Regions from separate parts of the Streptacidiphilus sp. MAP12-16 genome, predicted to be linked through region 2. Evidence: riboswitches for the same ligand, from Rfam matches in the RefSeq annotation. Region 2 holds a riboswitch; each other region holds the start of a gene.
The links. Region 2 has a riboswitch for S-adenosylmethionine ahead of ABIA33_RS08395 (aminotransferase class V-fold PLP-dependent enzyme). Riboswitches for the same ligand answer to the same signal wherever they lie in the genome.
Positions count from the first base shown of each region.

Region 1: another riboswitch for S-adenosylmethionine. It lies ahead of thrC (threonine synthase); the one in region 2 lies ahead of ABIA33_RS08395 (aminotransferase class V-fold PLP-dependent enzyme).
Region 3: another riboswitch for S-adenosylmethionine. It lies ahead of ABIA33_RS13865 (transporter substrate-binding domain-containing protein); the one in region 2 lies ahead of ABIA33_RS08395 (aminotransferase class V-fold PLP-dependent enzyme).

Region 1 is NZ_JBGCBY010000003.1:114,622-120,461, forward strand. Features, by position in the region: gene ABIA33_RS04435 (serine/threonine-protein kinase) at 1-249, shown strand, start outside; gene ABIA33_RS04440 (hypothetical protein) at 246-1,025, shown strand; gene ABIA33_RS04445 (trehalose-6-phosphate synthase) at 1,010-2,443, opposite strand; gene ABIA33_RS04450 (glucosyl-3-phosphoglycerate synthase) at 2,593-3,570, opposite strand; SAM riboswitch class I at 3,753-3,887, shown strand; gene thrC (threonine synthase) at 3,905-5,224, shown strand; gene ABIA33_RS04460 (MoaD/ThiS family protein) at 5,221-5,496, shown strand.
Region 2 is NZ_JBGCBY010000005.1:220,981-226,820, reverse strand. Features, by position in the region: gene ABIA33_RS08400 (Lrp/AsnC family transcriptional regulator) at 1-129, shown strand, start outside; gene ABIA33_RS08395 (aminotransferase class V-fold PLP-dependent enzyme) at 163-1,536, opposite strand; SAM riboswitch class IV at 1,616-1,735, opposite strand; gene trpD (anthranilate phosphoribosyltransferase) at 1,820-2,911, opposite strand; gene ABIA33_RS08385 (hypothetical protein) at 2,979-3,392, opposite strand; gene ABIA33_RS08380 (heme-copper oxidase subunit III) at 3,733-4,353, shown strand; gene ABIA33_RS08375 (c-type cytochrome) at 4,459-5,262, shown strand; gene ABIA33_RS08370 (Rieske 2Fe-2S domain-containing protein) at 5,259-5,840, shown strand, end outside.
Region 3 is NZ_JBGCBY010000009.1:43,067-48,906, reverse strand. Features, by position in the region: gene ABIA33_RS13880 (NtaA/DmoA family FMN-dependent monooxygenase) at 1-1,069, opposite strand, end outside; gene ABIA33_RS13875 (LLM class flavin-dependent oxidoreductase) at 1,086-2,294, opposite strand; gene ABIA33_RS13870 (putative leader peptide) at 2,542-2,622, opposite strand; SAM riboswitch class IV at 2,644-2,754, opposite strand; SAM riboswitch class IV at 2,922-3,032, shown strand; gene ABIA33_RS13865 (transporter substrate-binding domain-containing protein) at 3,269-3,784, shown strand; gene ABIA33_RS13860 (polysaccharide deacetylase family protein) at 3,774-4,499, opposite strand; gene ABIA33_RS13855 (YhjD/YihY/BrkB family envelope integrity protein) at 4,776-5,675, opposite strand.

The DNA.
Region 1 (5,840 bases), on a different contig from region 2:
ACGGACGGCACCGGGTCGATCACCGTCACCGCGAACGCGTACGTGAACGGCACCGGGTACCCGGGCGGGACCTTTGTCGGCTCGCAGTCCGTCAGCCTGCGGGGCGGTAAGTCCTATGTGCGGATTCGGGTCGGCACCTTCACCTTCCCCTACTCCTCGTGCAGCTTCGCGGTCGCGCAGCTCAGCACCAGTCCTGCTGCAGCCAATGGCAGCCCCTACGCGTCCGGTCGGGAGCAGTGCATCACATGACACCCAGCGACGAACCCCGGGACGCGCCCCCGCCCGACAAGGGCACTGTCCACCTACGCGGACCGTTTCAGGACACCCCGCCGGTGCCGGACAACGCCACCGTCCAGCTGGGGCAGATCCAGACCGCCCCGGTGCCGATGACCGCGCCTGCGCCTGCGCCTGTGCCCACGCCGACGCTCGTCATGCCGATGCCCGTGCCCCTGCCGGTACCCGCCCCTGCGCCTACGCTGCAGCCCGCACAACCGTCCGCGCAGCAGCCCGCGCTGCCTGCCGAGGGCCTGATTCGGTTCGGGCCCGGCGTGCCCGACCCCAAGACGGCCCGGACGATCGCCGTGTGGAAGGGCGCCGGGCCCGGCCCCGCCGCCGCGCCGGAGGCGAAGCCCGGGCGGCGGGTGGGGCGCTACGCCCTCGCAGGGGTGGTGCTGCTGGCGGTCGTGGCCTTCCTGCTGTGGCAGCGCTTCGGGCCTTCGCTCGCCGTCAGCTCGGTCTCGGTCGCCGCCGCTCCGGCGAGCCTCGGCTGCGACGGCACGGAGGTCGTGACCGCGACCCTCCAGACCAACGGGCGGTCCGGCACGGTCCACTACCGCTGGGTGCGGAGCGACGGCACCGACAGCGGGGTGCTGCAGCAGTCAGTCCCGGCCGGCCTGCACCAGGTGTCGGTGCCGCTGCGCTGGACCGTTCAGGGCAAGGGCACGTTCCAGGGGACGGCCACCGTGTGGATCACCGGTCCTGTCGCCGGCTCCGCCTCCGCGAGCTTCTCCTACTCCTGCCCCTGATCGGCCGTCAGCGCCGCGTACTGCTCCAGGAACCACGCCGACGGCGGCAGCGCCGTGCTCGCCTCGGCCAGCCGCTTGCAGCGTTCGGCCCGCTCCGCACGGGGCATGGTCAGCGCCGTGTGCAGAGCCTCGGCCGTCGCGATGACGTCGTAGGGGTTGACGGCGACGGCGTCCTCGCCGAGTTCGGCGAAGGCGCCGGCCTCGCGGGAGAGGACCAGGGCGCAGCCCTCGTCGGAGACGACCGGGATCTCCTTGGCGACCAGGTTCATGCCGTCCCTGATGGGGTTGACCAGCGCCACGTCGGCGAGCCGGTAGGCGGCGAGCGAGCGCGGGAAGTCGTCGTCCACGTGCAGGATGACGGGCTGCCAGGTCGCGGTGCCGAACTCGTCGTTGATCTCCTGCGCCGTGCGCAGCACCGACGCCGTGTACTCGCGGTATTCCGGCAGGTCGTGTCGGGACGGGTAGGCGAAGGCGATGTGGACGACGCGGTCGATCCATTCGGGCCTGGTACGCAGCAGATGCCGGTAGGCGTGCAGCCCTCGGACGATGTTCTTGGACAACTCGGTGCGGTCCACCCGGACCACGGTGCGGCGGTCGCCGACGGCCTCCCGTAGGGCGGCGAGCCTGAGGTCCACGTCGGGGCGGTGGGCGCGTTCGCGCAGGAAGTCGCTGTCCGCGCCGAGGGCGTGCACCCCGAGCCGGGTGGTGCGTCCCTGGTACGTCACGGTCAGCGCAGCGCGGTCGACGTCCGCGTCGAGGACAGCCTCGCAGCAGTCGGCGAAGGCGCTCGCCCAGCGGCGGGTGAGGAATCCGGCGCGGTCGGCGCCGAGGATGCCGGCGAGCACGTCGCGGGCGACGTCGTCGGGCAGCAGCCGGTAGTAGTCCGGCGGGGCCCAGGGGGTGTGCGAGAAATGCCCGATCCGCAGGTCGGGTCGGAGCTCGCGGAGCAGCCGCGGTGTCAGTGACAGGTGGTAGTCCTGGACCAGCACGGTCGCCCCGGGCGCCGCGGCCTGGGCCAGGGCCTCGGCGAAGGCCCGGTTGTACGCCTCGTAGGAGGCCCACTCGCGACGGAAGGAGGCGCCGAACACAGGGGTGGTCGGCGTGTTGTAGATGAGGTGGTGGACAAACCACAGGGTGGAGTTGGCGATGCCGTTGTAGGCGCGGGCGAAGGTCCCGGCGTCGATGTCGAGCATCCGGACGGAAGGATCGGTGAGGCCCCGCCGGGTCGCGACGCGATCGCCCTCGGAGAGCGCCGCGCAGACCCAGACCGACTCGATGTCGTTGCCGATGGCGGAGAGTCCGGACACCAGTCCGCCACCGCCCCTGCGGTGCGTCAGCGTGCCGTCGTCCTCCACCGTGTAGGAGACGGGCCCCCGGTTGGATGCGAGCAGAATCCGTGCGGGACTTGCGTTGGCCATGAGTCCTACCTTGCCTCTCGCGGAGGGAGTCAAACGGAGGGAGTCAATCAGGGGCTGGAATGGGGAGCCGAATGGCGGAGTCGAACCTCGGAGTCGAAGGTCGGAGTCGAAGGTCGGAGTCGAAGGTCGGAGTCGAACCTCGGAGTCGGTCAGACATCGCGCTCGGGCAGCGTGACGATGGGCGGCCGTTCGACGGTGGGTATGTCGACGGTGGTCGGCGTGAAGCCCGCGGCGGTGCGGGTGAACTGGGTGAGCCGCAGTCTGACCAGGTCGTCGCCGGCCTTGAGCCGATCCGTGCGGGCGAGCCGGTCGAGTGCGGTGAGGTGGATGGTGGCGGCCATCCGGCCGAGCGCCAGCGCGTCCTGGTGGCGGTGGTGCCGCACGCCCACGTCGACCTGGGCGAGGGCGTCCAGACCGGCCAGGTCCAGCGCGTCCACGAGCAGGCCCAGTTCCACGCCGTAGCCGGTGGGGAAGGGCAGCCGCTCCAGCAGCGCGCGCCGCGCCGCGTACTCGCCGCCGAGCGGCTGGACGAATCCGGCCAGCAGCGGCCAGTGCAGGTTGAGCAGCGGGCGGGCGACCAGCTCGGTGACCCGGCCGCCCCCGGCCGGGATGCTGACCGTGCCGTCGGCGGTGTCGGTGTCCAGCGGCCGGTCGTACATGGCCTTGACGAAGGCGACGTCCGGCTCGGTCAGCAGCGGCCCGACGATGCCGGAGACGAACGTGGAGTCGAACTCGCGCAGGTCGGCGTCGATGAAGCAGACGATGTCGCCGGTGGTGACCAGGAGCGATCGCCACAGCACCTCGCCCTTGCCGGGGATGACGGGCAGGTGCGGCAGTATCGCGTCGCGGTGCACGACCCGGGCTCCGGCCGCGGCGGCCGCCTGGCCGGTGCGGTCGGTGGATCCGGAGTCGATCACCACGAGCTCGTCGACCAGCGGGACGTCCTCCATCAGGTCGCGGCGGATCGCGGTGACGATCTCGCCGACCGTCGCCTCCTCGTCCAGCGCGGGCAGTACGACGCTGACGGTGCTTCCGCTCGCCCGCTTGGCGGCGAGCAGGTCGGGCAGCGGGCGGTCGGCGGCCGTCCAGGAGCGGCGGCGCAGCCAGTCCGCGACCTCGTCAAGCACAGGACTCCTCGTCATGGTGTCGTCGTCATGGTGCTGTCGTCATGGTGTTGTCGTCTCGCCTCGCGGACGACTGTGATCGGGGCGGGGCGCTTCGGTTACAGTCTTGGGGACGACGCACACCCGGCGCACATCGGGGGTGCCAGTCTCACAAATGCGTCCGCCTGCTGGGCGGACCGCCATAGAGCTCATCCAGAGGGACTGAGGGAACGGCCCGTTGAAGTCCCGGCAACCCTCCTGCCAGTACAAGCCGTCGCGGCCCTGGTGGGGAAGGTGCCAATTCCGTCCTGCGGCGAGACGCGCCGTGGGGAAGATGAGGAGAGAGGGCCTCGCCATCATGGCTGTCACATCTGTCACCGCACCTTCGCAGGCAGCAAGTCCGCAGGCAGCACCTCCGCAGGTCGCCGCGGAATCCTTCGGCCCCGCCGTCGCCCTGTCCTGCCGCGAGTGCGGCGCACGGACCGCGCTGGCCCCCGACTTCGCCTGTACCGAGTGCTTCGGTCCGCTGGAGGTCGCGTACGAGCTGCCCACCGGCGACCCCGAGGCGCTGCGCGCGCGGATCGAGGCGGGTCCCAACAACATCTGGCGCTACGCGCCGCTGCTTCCGGTGTCCGTCGACGTCGCGACGAAGCCCAATCTGAACCCCGGTTGGACCAAGCTGGTCAAGGCCGACAACCTGGCCCGCGAGCTCGGCGTCACCGGCGGCCTGTACGTCAAGGACGACTCCGGCAACCCGACGCACTCCTTCAAGGACCGGGTCGTCGCCATCGCCGTCGAGGCAGCGCGCACCTTCGGCTTCACCACCCTCTCCTGCTCCTCGACCGGCAACCTGGCCGGCGCGGTCGGCGCTGCCGCGGCCCGTACTGGGCTCCGCTCCTGCGTGTTCATCCCGCACGACCTGGAGGCGGGCAAGGTCGTGATGGCCGCCGTGTACGGGGGCGAGCTGGTCGGCATCGAGGGCAACTACGACGACGTGAACCGCTTCTGCTCGGAGCTGATCGGCGACCCGGCGGGCGAGGGCTGGGGCTTCGTCAACGTCAATCTGCGCCCGTACTACGGCGAGGGCTCCAAGACGCTGGCGTACGAGATCTGCGAGCAGCTGGGCTGGCGGCTGCCGGACCAGCTGGTCATCCCGATCGCCTCGGGCTCGCAGCTCACCAAGATCGACAAGGGTCTGAAGGAGCTCATCGCCCTCGGCCTGGTCGAGGACAAGCCCTACAAGATCTTCGGCGCGCAGGCCGAGGGCTGCTCCCCGGTGTCGGCCGCGTTCAAGTCCGGCCAGGACGTGATCCGCCCGGTGAAGCCGAACACGATCGCCAAGTCCCTGGCGATCGGCAATCCCGCGGACGGCCCCTACGTCCTCGACATCTGCCGCCGCACCGGCGGCGCGGTGGAGGACGTCAACGACGAGCAGGTCGTGGACGCGATCAAGCTGCTCGCTCGTACCGAGGGCATCTTCGCCGAGACCGCGGGCGGCGTCACGGTCGGCGTGCTGCAGAAGCTCATCAAGAACGGCCTGCTCGACCCTGCCGCTGAGACCGTCGTACTGAACACCGGCGACGGTTTGAAGACCCTGGACGCGGTGGAACCCACCACCGGTCTTTCCGCCACCATCCGCCCCACCCTTGACTCGTTCCGAGAGGCTGGCCTCGCATGAGCGTCAACGTCCGCATCCCGACCATCCTGCGCACCTACACCGGCGGGGCCGCCGAGGTGGCGGCCGAGGGCGCGACCCTGGCCGCGGTCATCGACGACCTGGAAACCAACCACAACGGCATCCGGGGCCGCATCCTCGACGACACCGGCAAGCTGCGCCGATTCGTCAACGTGTACGTGAACGAGGACGACGTGCGTTTCGCGGACGGCCTGGAGACGGCAACTCCGGACGGTGCGGGCGTCTCGATCATTCCCGCCGTGGCCGGCGGCTGAGCCGTCCGACCTGCCGAACCCGGCTATCCCCATAGCCGACCGGTCGTAAGCCGGGGCGCCCGCACATTCGGGGCGTCCCGGCTTTTCGCATTCATGTCCGTCCCCCGTGCACGGGGCTGACCGGGCGTAGGGGTAGAGTGAGTTCCGGTTGCTTCTGACCGTCTCACCAGTTACTGCGCAGTCGGCGCAGGATTCAAACCCCCTTCGCTTCCGCCACGTGCGCCACCCCTGAATCACTCCTGCACCACCGGCAGTCCAGCGCGATGCCCCGTCCCGTTGGCTGAGACGGGAACCGGCGCGGAGGCGCGCTCGAAGCATCAGAAAAACCGAAGTGATTTGTCGGG
Region 2 (5,840 bases):
CTGGCCGACGTCATCCCCGGCCAGGTCAACAAGGTGCCCGGGGTGGAGCACACGGAGACGCACATCGCGTTCCGCACCTACTCCAAGGTCGACCTGGACGCCGCCTTCGCCCTCGGCCTGGACGAGTAGGACCCGTCGCTCGGAGGCCTGGACCGACCGGTCTCAGCCGGTCCGGCGGGTGTCCGGCACGCAGCGGCCGCCCTCGGTACGGTAGGCCCACTGCGCGCCCTCGGTGACAAGCTCCCGCACGGCCGCGACGAAGCGGTCCACGTGCTCCTCCGGGGTGCCGGCGCCGAAACTGACCCGGATGGCGTTGAGGCTCCGCTCCCCCGGCAGCGACGCCTCCGGCGCCCCGCACTCGGACGGCGTCGTCTCCTGGCCGCCCAGCAGCGTGCGCACCAGCGGGTGCGCACAGAACAGGCCGTCGCGGACACCGATGCCGTACTCGGCGGACAGTGCGGCCGAGAAGTGCGAGCTGTTCCAGTCCTGGACCACGAAGGACAGCACGCCCACCCTCGGGTGGTCCTCGCCGAACAGGGTCAGCACCTTCACCTGCGGGATCTCGGCAAGCCCCGCGCGCAGCCGGTCGATCAGATACTGCTCGCGCGCGACCAACTGCTCGAACCCGGCCTCGGCCAAGGCCCGGCAGGCGGAGGCGATCGCGTAGGCGCCGATGACGTTGGGCGACCCCGCCTCGTGCCGCGAGGGACCCTGGTGCCACTCCACCGCGACCGAGCCGTCGGTCTCCCGCGCCACGGTGCGGCTCGCGCCGCCGCCGGCGAGGTACGGCTCGGCGGCGTCCAGCCAGTCGGCGCGCCCGGCGAGGACGCCCGCGCCGAAGGGCGCGTAGAGCTTGTGGCCGGAGAAAGCGACCCAGTCGACGTCCAACTCGCGGACCGACACCGGGTGGTGCGGGGCGAACTGCGCCGCGTCCAGGACGATCCGGGCGCCGTGGCGGTGGGCGGCCTCGGCCAGCTCGCGGACCGGCCAGATCTCCCCGGTGACGTTGGACGCGCCGGTGACGCACACCAGACGCGGCCCCGCCGTTCCCTCGGCCAGCGCCGACTCCAGCGCCGCGACGGCCTCCTGCGGGGAGCGCGGCGCCCGCAGGTAGGTGACAGACAGGTCCTCGCGGCGCCAGGGCAGCAGCGAGGCGTGGTGCTCGGTCTCGAAGGCGTACACCCGGGTGCCGGCCGGCAGCACGCTCGCCAGCAGGTTCAGCGAGTCGGTGGTGGCGCGGGTGAAGACGACCTGGTCGCCCTCGCGCAGGTCGAGAAACTCGGCGACGGTGACCCTGCTCTGCTCGAACAGGTCCGTCGAGAGCTGCGAGAGGTACCCGGCGCCCCGGTGCACGCTGCCGTAGTAAGGGGCGTACGCGGCGACGTCGTCCCAGACGCGCTGCAGGGCGGGGGCGCTGGCGGCGTAGTCAAGCGCGGCGTAGCTGACCTTCGCCCCGCTGACGAGGGGGACCTCGACGTCACGACCGAGAACCGCGAGCGGTCGGCACACGGAAACAGAGTTCGGGTATGCGGACATGACTACCCCTCCAGGGAGTCCAGTGGATCCCTGGCAAGGCCGCTGGCAGCCTCAGGCCGGCAGCCTCAAAAAAGGGAGGGATCCGCGCTTGCCCTGCGGCGTTGTTGCCGTAGGGCCTGGTCGTCACCCGGAAGCACCCCGCCACGGAAGGAGGGTTGCCGGACAGCAAGCCGGGGCCAATGCGCTGTCACTCGTGACCTGGGAAGGAGTATGTCAGAGGTCCGCCCCTCGGGCGAACCCCTGACCGCCATCCGAGACGCAGACGCTGACGAGGAGGGTGCTGTCAGCGCCGCGTCGCCGCAGACCAGCGGGCGAGAACCGCCTGCGCCGCACCCGAGTCGATCGACTCCGCCGTGCGCTTCATCGCCACCGCCAGCTGCTCCGCCAGCGGCGCGTCCGTCTGGTCCAGCGCGACCAGCGCCGACGCCGAGTTGAGTAGCACCGCGTCCCTGACCGGACCCTGCTCCCCCGTGAAGACCCGGCGCGCGACCTGCGCGTTGTAGGCGGCGTCGGCGCCGCGCAGCGCCTCGATGCCGACGTACTCGATGCCGACCTCGCGGGGGTCGAAGCTGGTCCGCCGCACCTCGCCGTCGCGCACCTGCCACACCGTGGAGGTGCCGGTGACGGTGAGCTCGTCGAGTCCGTCGTCGCCCCGGAACACCAGGGCCGAGGACCCGCGCCGGGCGAGCACGCCCGCGATCAGCCCGGCCATCCGGGTGTCGAAGCAGCCGACCGCGTTCGCGGTCACCCGCGCCGGGTTGGTGAGCGGGCCGAGCAGGTTGAAGAAGGTCGCGATGCCGAGATCCCGGCGGGCGGGTCCGGCGTGGCGCATCGCCGGGTGGAACACCGGCGCCGGGCAGTAGGTGATCCCGGCCTCGACCGCGACCTCGGCGACCCGCCGGGGCGACAGCTCCAGGTTGACGCCGAGCTGCTCCAGCACGTCGGTGGCCCCGCTCGCGGAGGAGGCGGCGCGGTTGCCGTGCTTGACAACCAGCGCGCCGGCGCCTGCCGCGACGACCGCCGACATGGTGGAGATGTTGACGGTCTTCGCCCGGTCGCCACCCGTGCCGACGATGTCCACGGCCCGCCCGGGCACCTCGATGACGGTGGCGTGCGCGTACATGGCGTCGACCAGGCCGACGATCTCTTCCACCGTCTCGCCCTTGGCGCGCAGCGCCACCATGAACCCGGCAACCTGGGCGAGCGTCGCCTCCCCGCTCATGATCTGGTCCATCGCCCACGCGGTCTCGCCCGCCGACAGGTCGGCACCGGAGACGAGAGCCGTGAGGACATCCGGCCAGGACCGCGCCTGCACGGGGTCGCCGCCGCCGTTCGCAGGGTTCACGCCGTTGTTCAGCGCAGCCGCCATGGCCATGGCCTCTCACTGGGTAAGTAGGGAGAGGCCAGCCTAGCGACCGGGGACGGCGCCCAGAGGGAGGATCTCAGCCGACGAGATGCGCGTGCCCGCTGCGCAGCAGCGTGCTCGCCGTCTCCGCCAGCACCGCCGGGTCGACCGGTGCGGGGACGGCAGCGTCCGCGCGGCTCCAGGCCGCGAGCCAGGAGTCCTGCGGTCGGCCGATCAGCAGCAGCACCGGCGGGCAGCCGTAGATCTCGTCCTTGAGCTGGCGGCACAGTCCCATCCCGCCGACCGGGTTCGCCTCGCCGTCCAGCACCAGCAGGTCCAGCCGCCGGGTGCCCTTCGCGTGCGCATCCAGGGCCTTGATCACCGCGGGCGCGGTCGCGCACTCCAGGTACTGGAGTTCCTCCAGGTCCGCGGCCGGCCGCCGTCCGAGCGCCAGCCGGACCTGCTCGCGCGTGTTCCGGTCGTCGCTGTAGACAAGAACGTTGAGTGCCATCGTCCGCTATCCCCCTGGGGTGTGATCGGGACCACTTCGGCGTCTGCCGCGGATGCTACTCCGGAAGCACCGGCCCTGGCACCAGGACGTACCGGTAGATCGCCAGGACGTACCCGGTAGACCGCCGCGGCGGACGCGGGGCAGCCGTCCGGCGGTTCCCGGTTCACCATTTCGGGCGACCCCCCGGCCAGTCGCGCACGGGAGTCACCCAACCGGACCCCCTGCCATCCGGGCTACCTGCGAGGTCGTCAGCCGTCCCCGGCCCGGCGGAGGGTACGTCACCACGCGGACACACCGAGGGACACCCCCCGGGGTGAAGACGGAATAAGCGACCGACATAATGTCGGTCGTGGCGACAGCAACTGCAGTAGAAACCGGGCACGCACACGGATCGGTCAACCGGCCGAACCTCACCAGCGTCGGAACCATCGTCTGGCTGGCTTCCGAGCTGATGTTCTTCGCGGCCCTCTTCGCGATGTACTTCACACTCCGTTCGGTTACCGGAACGGCGTACTGGCACGCGCACAACGATGCGCTCAACGTTCCCTTCTCGTCGGTGAACACCACCGTTCTGGTGCTCTCCTCCTTCACCTGCCAGATGGGTGTCTTCGCCGCCGAGCGCGGCGACGTGAAGAAGCTCCGGGCCTGGTTCATCGTCACCTTCATCATGGGTGCGATGTTCATCGGCGGTCAGATCTACGAGTACACGAGCCTGGTGAAGGACGACCACCTCTCCCTGTCCTCGTCCCCCTACGGCTCGGTGTTCTACCTGACCACCGGCTTCCACGGAATGCACGTGACAGGTGGTCTGATCGCCTTCCTGATGGTCCTGGGCCGTACGTACGCCGCCAAGCGGTTCACGCACGAGCAGGCCACGGCGGCGATCGTGGTCTCGTACTACTGGCACTTCGTCGACGTGGTCTGGATCGGCCTCTTCGCGACCATCTATCTGATCAAGTAGGCAGGGTCGGACCGTCCCCTCGGCAACCGCCGGGCGGTCCCAGCAGACCGACCTGACGGTCAACCAGACTCCAGACGCTCCTGATCCTCACACCGGGGTTAATCCGTGAAAAAGCTCTCCGCACGACGGCGCCACCCGCTGGCAGCGCTCGTCGTCCTACTCTTTGCGCTGGCGACAACCGGGGGGCTGTATGCCGCGTTCGCGCCCGCGAACAGCGCGCAGGCTGACAGCAGCCAGACCCTCTCGGTCGAGCAGGGCAAGAAGTTGTACGCCGTCGGCTGCTCCAGCTGTCACGGCCTGTCCGGCGAAGGCACCAAGCTCGGCCCGAGCCTGGTGGGCGTCGGCGGCGCGGCTGTGGACTTCCAGGTGGGCACCGGCCGCATGCCGGCCCAGCAGCCCGGCCCGCAGGTCCCCGGCAAGAAGGTCATCTACACCCAGGCCGAGATCGACCAGCTGGCCGACTACGTCGCCTCGCTGGGCGCGGGCCCGGCCGTGCCGACGGCCGACCAGTACGCCGCGGGTGACGTCGCCCGGGGCGGGGAGCTGTTCCGCACCAACTGCGCGCAGTGCCACAACTTCGCGGGCGCAGGCGGCGCTCTGTCCGAGGGCAAGTACGCGCCCTCGCTGGACAACGTCAGCGCGAAGCACATCTACGAGGCCATGCTGACCGGCCCGCAGAACATGCCGTCCTTCCCGGACAGCACGATGTCGCAGCAGAACAAGCAGGACATCATCGCCTACGTCGAGCACGTGAACAACCCGGCGAAGAACCCCAACTACGGCGGTCTGACCCTGGGCGCCCTCGGTCCGGTGACTGAGGGTCTCTTCGGCTGGATCTTCGCGCTGGGCGCCCTGATCGCCGTCGCGATCTGGATTGCCGCCCGCACCCCCAAGGCCAAGAAGTCATGACGAGCCAGGACAACATGTCTGAAGAACACCTGCCGGAGGCCGCTGGGTCCCACGGCGGAGCGGTCGCCGTCACCGGCGACTCCTTCGCCGACCCGGGACTGCCGCCCCACGAGCACCGCCGTACCGACATCGACGAGCGGGCCGCGGCCCGCGCGGAGCGCCAGGTCGCGCTGTGGTTCGTGCTGTCGATGCTGGCGACCGTCGGTTTCATCGCCGCCTACGTGGCGATCAAGCCCGACAAGGTCGTCTACATCTTCACGCTGGGCCACGTCAGCGCGCTGAACTTCGCGCTCGGCATGACCCTCGGCGTCTCCCTGTTCGCCATCGGCGCCGGCGCGGTCCACTGGGCCCGCACGCTGATGTCGGACGAGGAGCACATCGCCGAGCGGCACCCGATCGAGGCCTCCCCCGAGGTCCGCGAGCAGGTCTTCGCGGACTTCCGCCAGGGGGCCAAGGAGAGCACGTTCGGCCGCCGCAAGCTGATCCGCAACACGATGATCGGCGCCATGGCGATGGTCCCGCTCTCCGCGGTCGTGCTGTTCCGCGACCTGGGCCCGCTGCCGGAGAAGAAGCTCGAC
Region 3 (5,840 bases), on a different contig from region 2:
TCTCGCGCCACTCGCGGGCGGTCGCCAGCCGGTCCCCGAACATCCGCACGCTGGCCCGGCCTCGGGCGATGGTGTGCTCGCCCGGAGCGGGGTCGATCTCCGGGAGCGGCCCGTCGGGGTCGTACGCGCTGAGGTCGCGGTTCCAGAGCTGCTCCAGGAACTTGATCGCGGTCTGTCCGCTGACCTGTGCCTTCCTCACCTCGTAGGCGTGCTCGGCGGCTTCGGCGTCGGTGTCGCCGAGGACGAAGGTGGCTGCGGGGAGGATCAGCAGCTCGTCCCGGCCCCGGCCGTGGCGGGCAAGTCGGCCCTTGACGTCGGTGTAGAAGGCCTGGCCTGCCTCCAGGGTGCTGTGCCGGCTGAAGATGGCGTCGGCGGTGGAGGCGGCGAACTCGCGGCCCTCCTCCGAGTCGCCGGCCTGGAAGATGACCGGACGCCCCTGCGGGCCGGTGGGGACGTTGAACTGGCCGGAGATGTCGAAGTGCTGGTCGTGGTGCTCGAAGCGGCCCGGGTCGGGGTCGCCGAGGAAGGCCCCGGACTCCTTGTCGGCGAGGATGTCGTGGCCGTTCCAGGAGTCGAACAGCTCCTGGGCGGCGCGCAGGAACTGCTCGGCCCGGGAGTAGCGGTCCTCCTGCTTGAGGAAGCCGCCGCGGCGGAAGTTCTCGCCGGTGAAGGCGTCCCAGGAGGTGACCACGTTCCAGGCGGCCCGCCCGGCCGAGAGGTGATCCAGGGACGCGAACTGCCGTGCCACCTCGTAGGGTTCGTTGAAGGTGGAGTTGATGGTGCCGGTGAGACCGATTCGCTCGGTGACGGCGGCCAGCGCGGCGAGAACGGTGAAGGTGTCGGGACGGCCGACCACGTCCAGGTCGTAGATCTCGCCGCCCTGCTCGCGCAACCGCAGTCCCTCGGCGAGGAAGAGGAAGTCGAACTTGGCGCGCTCGGCGGTGCGCGCGAAGTGCGCGAAGGAGCTGAACTCGATATGGCTGCCTGCCTCGGGGTCGCTCCACACGGTGGTGTTGTTGACGCCGGGGAAGTGGGCAGCGAGGTGGACCTGCTTCAGGGGCTTGCTCATGGTCGGCTCTCTCTGCTCAGACGGCGGCGGCGTAGCGGTTCGCCGGACGGGGGAGTCCGAGCAGGCCGCGCAGGGTGTTCGCCTCGTAGGAGGTGCGGAAGAGTCCGCGGCGCTGGATTTCCGGGACGAGGCGGCGGGTGATCTGCTCCAGGTCGTGCGGGACGGTGGCGGGTCGCAGCCGGAAGCCGGTGAGACCCGCCTGCTGCCAGTCCTGAAGCAGGTCGGCGAGCTGCGCGGGCGTCCCGGCGAACACGTGGGCGTCGCTGCCGTACGCAGAGCCGGCGAGCTCGTCCAGGTGGTCCCGGCGATGGACGGCGGAGGCCGGGTCGTCGTCCAGGAACACCACCAGGTCGCCGAAGACGTGCAGGATCTCGTCGGCGCGGCCTGCGGCTGCCTGCTCCGCGCGGATCTCGGCGAGGACGGCGGCGGCCTGGGAGCTGTCGCGCGGGGTGACGAAACCGACGTCGGACGAGCGGGCGAGCAGGCGGTAGGGGATGGTCGCATGGGCGAGTGCGGCGACGACCGGCTGGCCCTGCGGCGGGCGCGGCGTGATGGACGGGCCCTTCACGCTGAACGTCGGGCTCTCGAAGTCGATGTAGTGCAGCTTGTGGCGGTCGACGAACCGGCCGGTCGCGGTGTCGCGGATCTCGGCGTCGTCCTCCCAGCTGTCCCACAGTCGCCGGACGACCTCGACGTAGTCGGCCGCCTCCTCGAACGACTCGGTGACCAGGGACTGGACCTCTGGCTGGTCGAAGTCCTCCAGCCGGAACGGCGGGAAGGTCCGGCGGCCGAACAGCGCCGCCTCGTACGGGCGCGCCGACACCTGCACCCGCACGCCGGCCCGGCCGGTGCTCACGTAGTCGAGGGTGGCGATCGCCTTGGAGAGGTGGAACGGCTCGGTGTGGGTGGCCACCGCGGTCGGAATCAGGCCGATGTTGCCGGTCAGCGGTGCGATCCGGGCGGCGGTCAGTACGGCGTCCAGTCGGCCGCGGACCTGGTCGGTCCGCCCGTCCGTGATGTTGTAGTCGGTGGACTGGAGGCCGAGGGAGTCCTCGATGGTCACGAAGTCCAGCAGTCCTCGTTCGGCCTCGGCCACGAGATCGGACCAGTACCGGGCTGTGAGAAGTTCGTCCGGCCGGGCGTCGGGCTGCCGCCAGGCCGCGGGGTGCCAGCCCGCGCCGTCGAGGGCGACCGCGAGGTGGAGGGCGGGGCGTGGTCGGGGCATGGGGATGTCGCTTCCTGCTCGGGAGGGTGCTCCACCGGTCTCCACCGGTAGGGCGGGCATGCCGAACGGAACCGCGTCGGGGTGTGTTGTCTGGCCCGGGGCGGAGTCGGCGGGAGGGAGGGTGCTACCAGGGACGCGCAGTCCGCCTGGGGCGGTGCACGGCGGCGCGGCGTCGGACGCCAGCGGCCGCGGACGCCAACGGCCGGGGTCCTATCGCTCCCGGGCTGTGCGGCTCAGGCTGTGCGGCTCAGGCCGTCGGACAGAGGGCGCTGGCGATGCGCTGGAGATCGATGTGTCGCCGTGAGTACGTGCCTGTGGCCTGACGCACTGCTGTCCACCTCCGCCTTCGAAGTCGCGCTTACAGGACGGCACCGTCCTGTCGGGTCGTCACCTGGAGCACCCCGCCGCGTTGGAGGGTTGCTGGTCAGCAAGCCAGGGCTTGTCGCTGACGCTCATTACCTGCTCACACCGTAACTTCGAATGGACGTCGAGCACAATCCCCATAGATCAACTGGAGATCGACCGGCGGTCAACCGGTGGCTGATTCCATCGCCTCGGCGGCGACCTGAATCCCTACTGGATCGATAGGTATTGCCCAGTCGTGGTTGAACGGTTAACGTGATCCCTGGTGATGAGCGTCAGCGACAAGCCCTGGCTTGCTGACCGGCAACCCTCGTCCGCGGTGGGGTGCTCCAGGTGACGACCCGACAGGACGGTGCCGTCCTGTAAGCGCGAGGCCCCGAGGGCCCGACGACTGTGAGGTGAACCATATGCAGGTACGAGGCGTCGGCGACAGCGACGGCAGCACGCCGCACCCGCACGGCTCCTTCCAGCTGCGGATCGCCCGGTGCCACCAGGACCTGCTCCCCGTGAGCAACGCGCTGTGTCCGAGGACATGTCCGGTCTGTTGACCTCACCCGCGCCCTCCGGCGCCGAGGACTGATCCGTCCACGCCGTCACCCCCTCGCCTCGACATCGACCTGCGCAACGCCGTCGCCAAGGTGCTCGGCGTCACCTGGGACGTGCAGTACGGCGCCTTCCCCACCGTCATCCGCGGTGTGCTGAACGGCAAGTACGACGTGGGGCAGGCCAACTTCGGTGCCACCAAGGCCCGCGAGCGGGTCGTCGACTTCGCCACGTACCTCAGCGACGGCCAGTCGTTCCTGGGCGCGAAGGACATAAAGATCGACAAGGCCACCACCCTCACCGACCTGTGCGGCTACAACGTGGCCACCAGCTCCGGATCCACCTTCCAGCAGATCCTCACCAACGGCGCGTCCGCGTGCGCCGCGGCCGGCAAGAGCCCCTACCAGGTGCAGTACTTCAGCGACACCGCACCGATCTTCCTCGGGCTGGCCAACGGCAAGGTGGACATCTACTTCGGCCCCACCCTGAGCCTGAAGTACACAGCCGCGCGCATCCCCGGGACCAAGTACCTCGGCCAGATCAGCACCAGACCCGTGGGCCTCGTCCGCCACATCAGGGTGTGACGAAGTAGTAGCCCTGGTCCAGCAGCCACGGGATTGCGATGCGCAGGGCGGCCACAGTCTCGGAGCGGTCCCCGCCGCCATCATGTTCGAGGATGATCGATCCACCGTGAGTGTGCTGTTCGATCTCCCGCACGATGTGGGCGGTGCCCGGCCTGGACCAGTCGCGGGGGTCCACCGACCAGTCCACCGGGCGTAGCCCCAGTTGACGGCATGCGGCGAAGGTCTCCGCAGTCCAGACCCCGTAGGGGGCGCGGAAGATGCCGGGCGCAGTGCCCGTTATTCGGAGGATCTCGGCACTGGTGCGCTCGATTTCGCTGAGCAGCACCCCTGGCGAGACCCGCGCCAGATCGGGATGCGTCCAGGTGTGGTTCGCTATCAGATGTCCCTCGGCAGCGACTCGGCGCACCAGCGTCGGGTAGGCCTGCATCTGCTCGCCGACCTGGCAGAAGGTCGCGGTGATTCCGTGCCTGCCGAGGATCCCCAGGACCTGCGGGGTCCACTCGGGGTGAGGTCCGTCGTCGATGGTCAGCGCGATCGCGCGCGGGCCCTGGTGGACGTAGAACTGGGGCTTCTCCGGATCCGCGGCCCGCCGCCGCGGCCGCGGTTTCGCCTCGGCGGCGGCCGGGGTGGCGTTCGCGAGGGCACTGACCACGAGGAGGCCGCCGAGCGAGAACAGGGCCCTGCGGGAAACGAGCGATCCCTCCGTTGAAGTCAAGACCCCTCCTGTTGGTTGAACGATGCCTCGGCCGAGGGAACGGCTGCGCCGGGCCGGCCGGGCCGCCGTCCAGCATTCGCATCCGTCCCGAAGCTCCCTGAGCCTCGTCGTGCGCAGCATGGCCAGCGAGACGATCACATCCCCGAAGGCCGCCACAGCCAAACCACATGAGGCCAATCGGGCGGTGCAGTAGTGCGGTCGCGTCTCCCTGGACGCTCTCCGGCGCGCCGGACGGCTTGGCCGAGAGAGGACCGCCTTTTTTGAGCTGAGGACTCCTCAGCCAGCCTGGCGCCGCCGTGGCTGCGGTCGTGACCTGGAGACCCGGCGATCTCGCAGGGGCTGCTCGGGATCGCGGCCCGCACTGAACTCGCGGCCGAGCAGCGCGCCGCCGAACACGACCACCCCGGCCCCGATCATCCACGACTGCACCAGCAGCACCGTGCCGATTGCTCCGTAGGTGAGGGCGTCGCTGGCCAGCAGCGGGGCGAGGACCAGCGATGAGACGACTCGCAGGCCGACCAGGCCGAGCGCCGTGAAGAACGCTCCGGGGAACAGTTGGCGCCAGGAGACGCGCCCTGCCAGGAGCAGGTGCTGTCCCCACCAGAAGAGGACGGTTCCGGTCGCGTAGGTCAGGAGTCCGCGGAACGTACCCTCCGCCCATCCGTGCTGGAGCAGCGAACCGCTGTGCACGTCCACGAAGAGGCATGCGGTGAGGGCAGCCAGCCAGGTCAGCTGGCGCCACACGGCGTGCCATCGTCCGGGCGGCAGGTCCCAGATGCGCTCGTAGCCGGTCTGGATGCAGGAGGAGAAGGATATTCCGAAGACCACACCGGCCACGACGCTGAAGACGCTTGTGGTGCCCAGCACGCGCTGGGGCGCTGAGAACAGGTTCCGTACCGTCGTCGCGGGCGTCCCGGTCACGCCGAGCCCGTCCACGAGCCACCCTGCGAACCCCTCGCCGCGGACCGGGTAAGCCGCCGCCACGACGATCAGCAGCGGCACCAGCGTGACCAGGCCGAGGGCGGCGAAACCGAGCGCCCGGTGCATCAACTCGACGTCCCGTGCCCGCCCGCCGAACCGGTAGACCCAGGACCGCCGCCAGGCGCGTCGCACGCGGCGACCCCAGGGCGGTCTCCGGGGACCCATGGGGGTCACCGGGGCGGTCACGCCGGACATGGCTCCTCACTTCCCGGGTGAGTGCGGGTTCGGTGGTCGCCGTCCTTTCCTGGCCCGGAAGCCGCCGACTTGAGGCCGACCCGCGCATACCCCGCTCCGACGCTCGCACCGGAGAGGGTTTCGGGTCGCCGGTGGCACGGGAGGCGAAAACGCGAAGCCGATGCG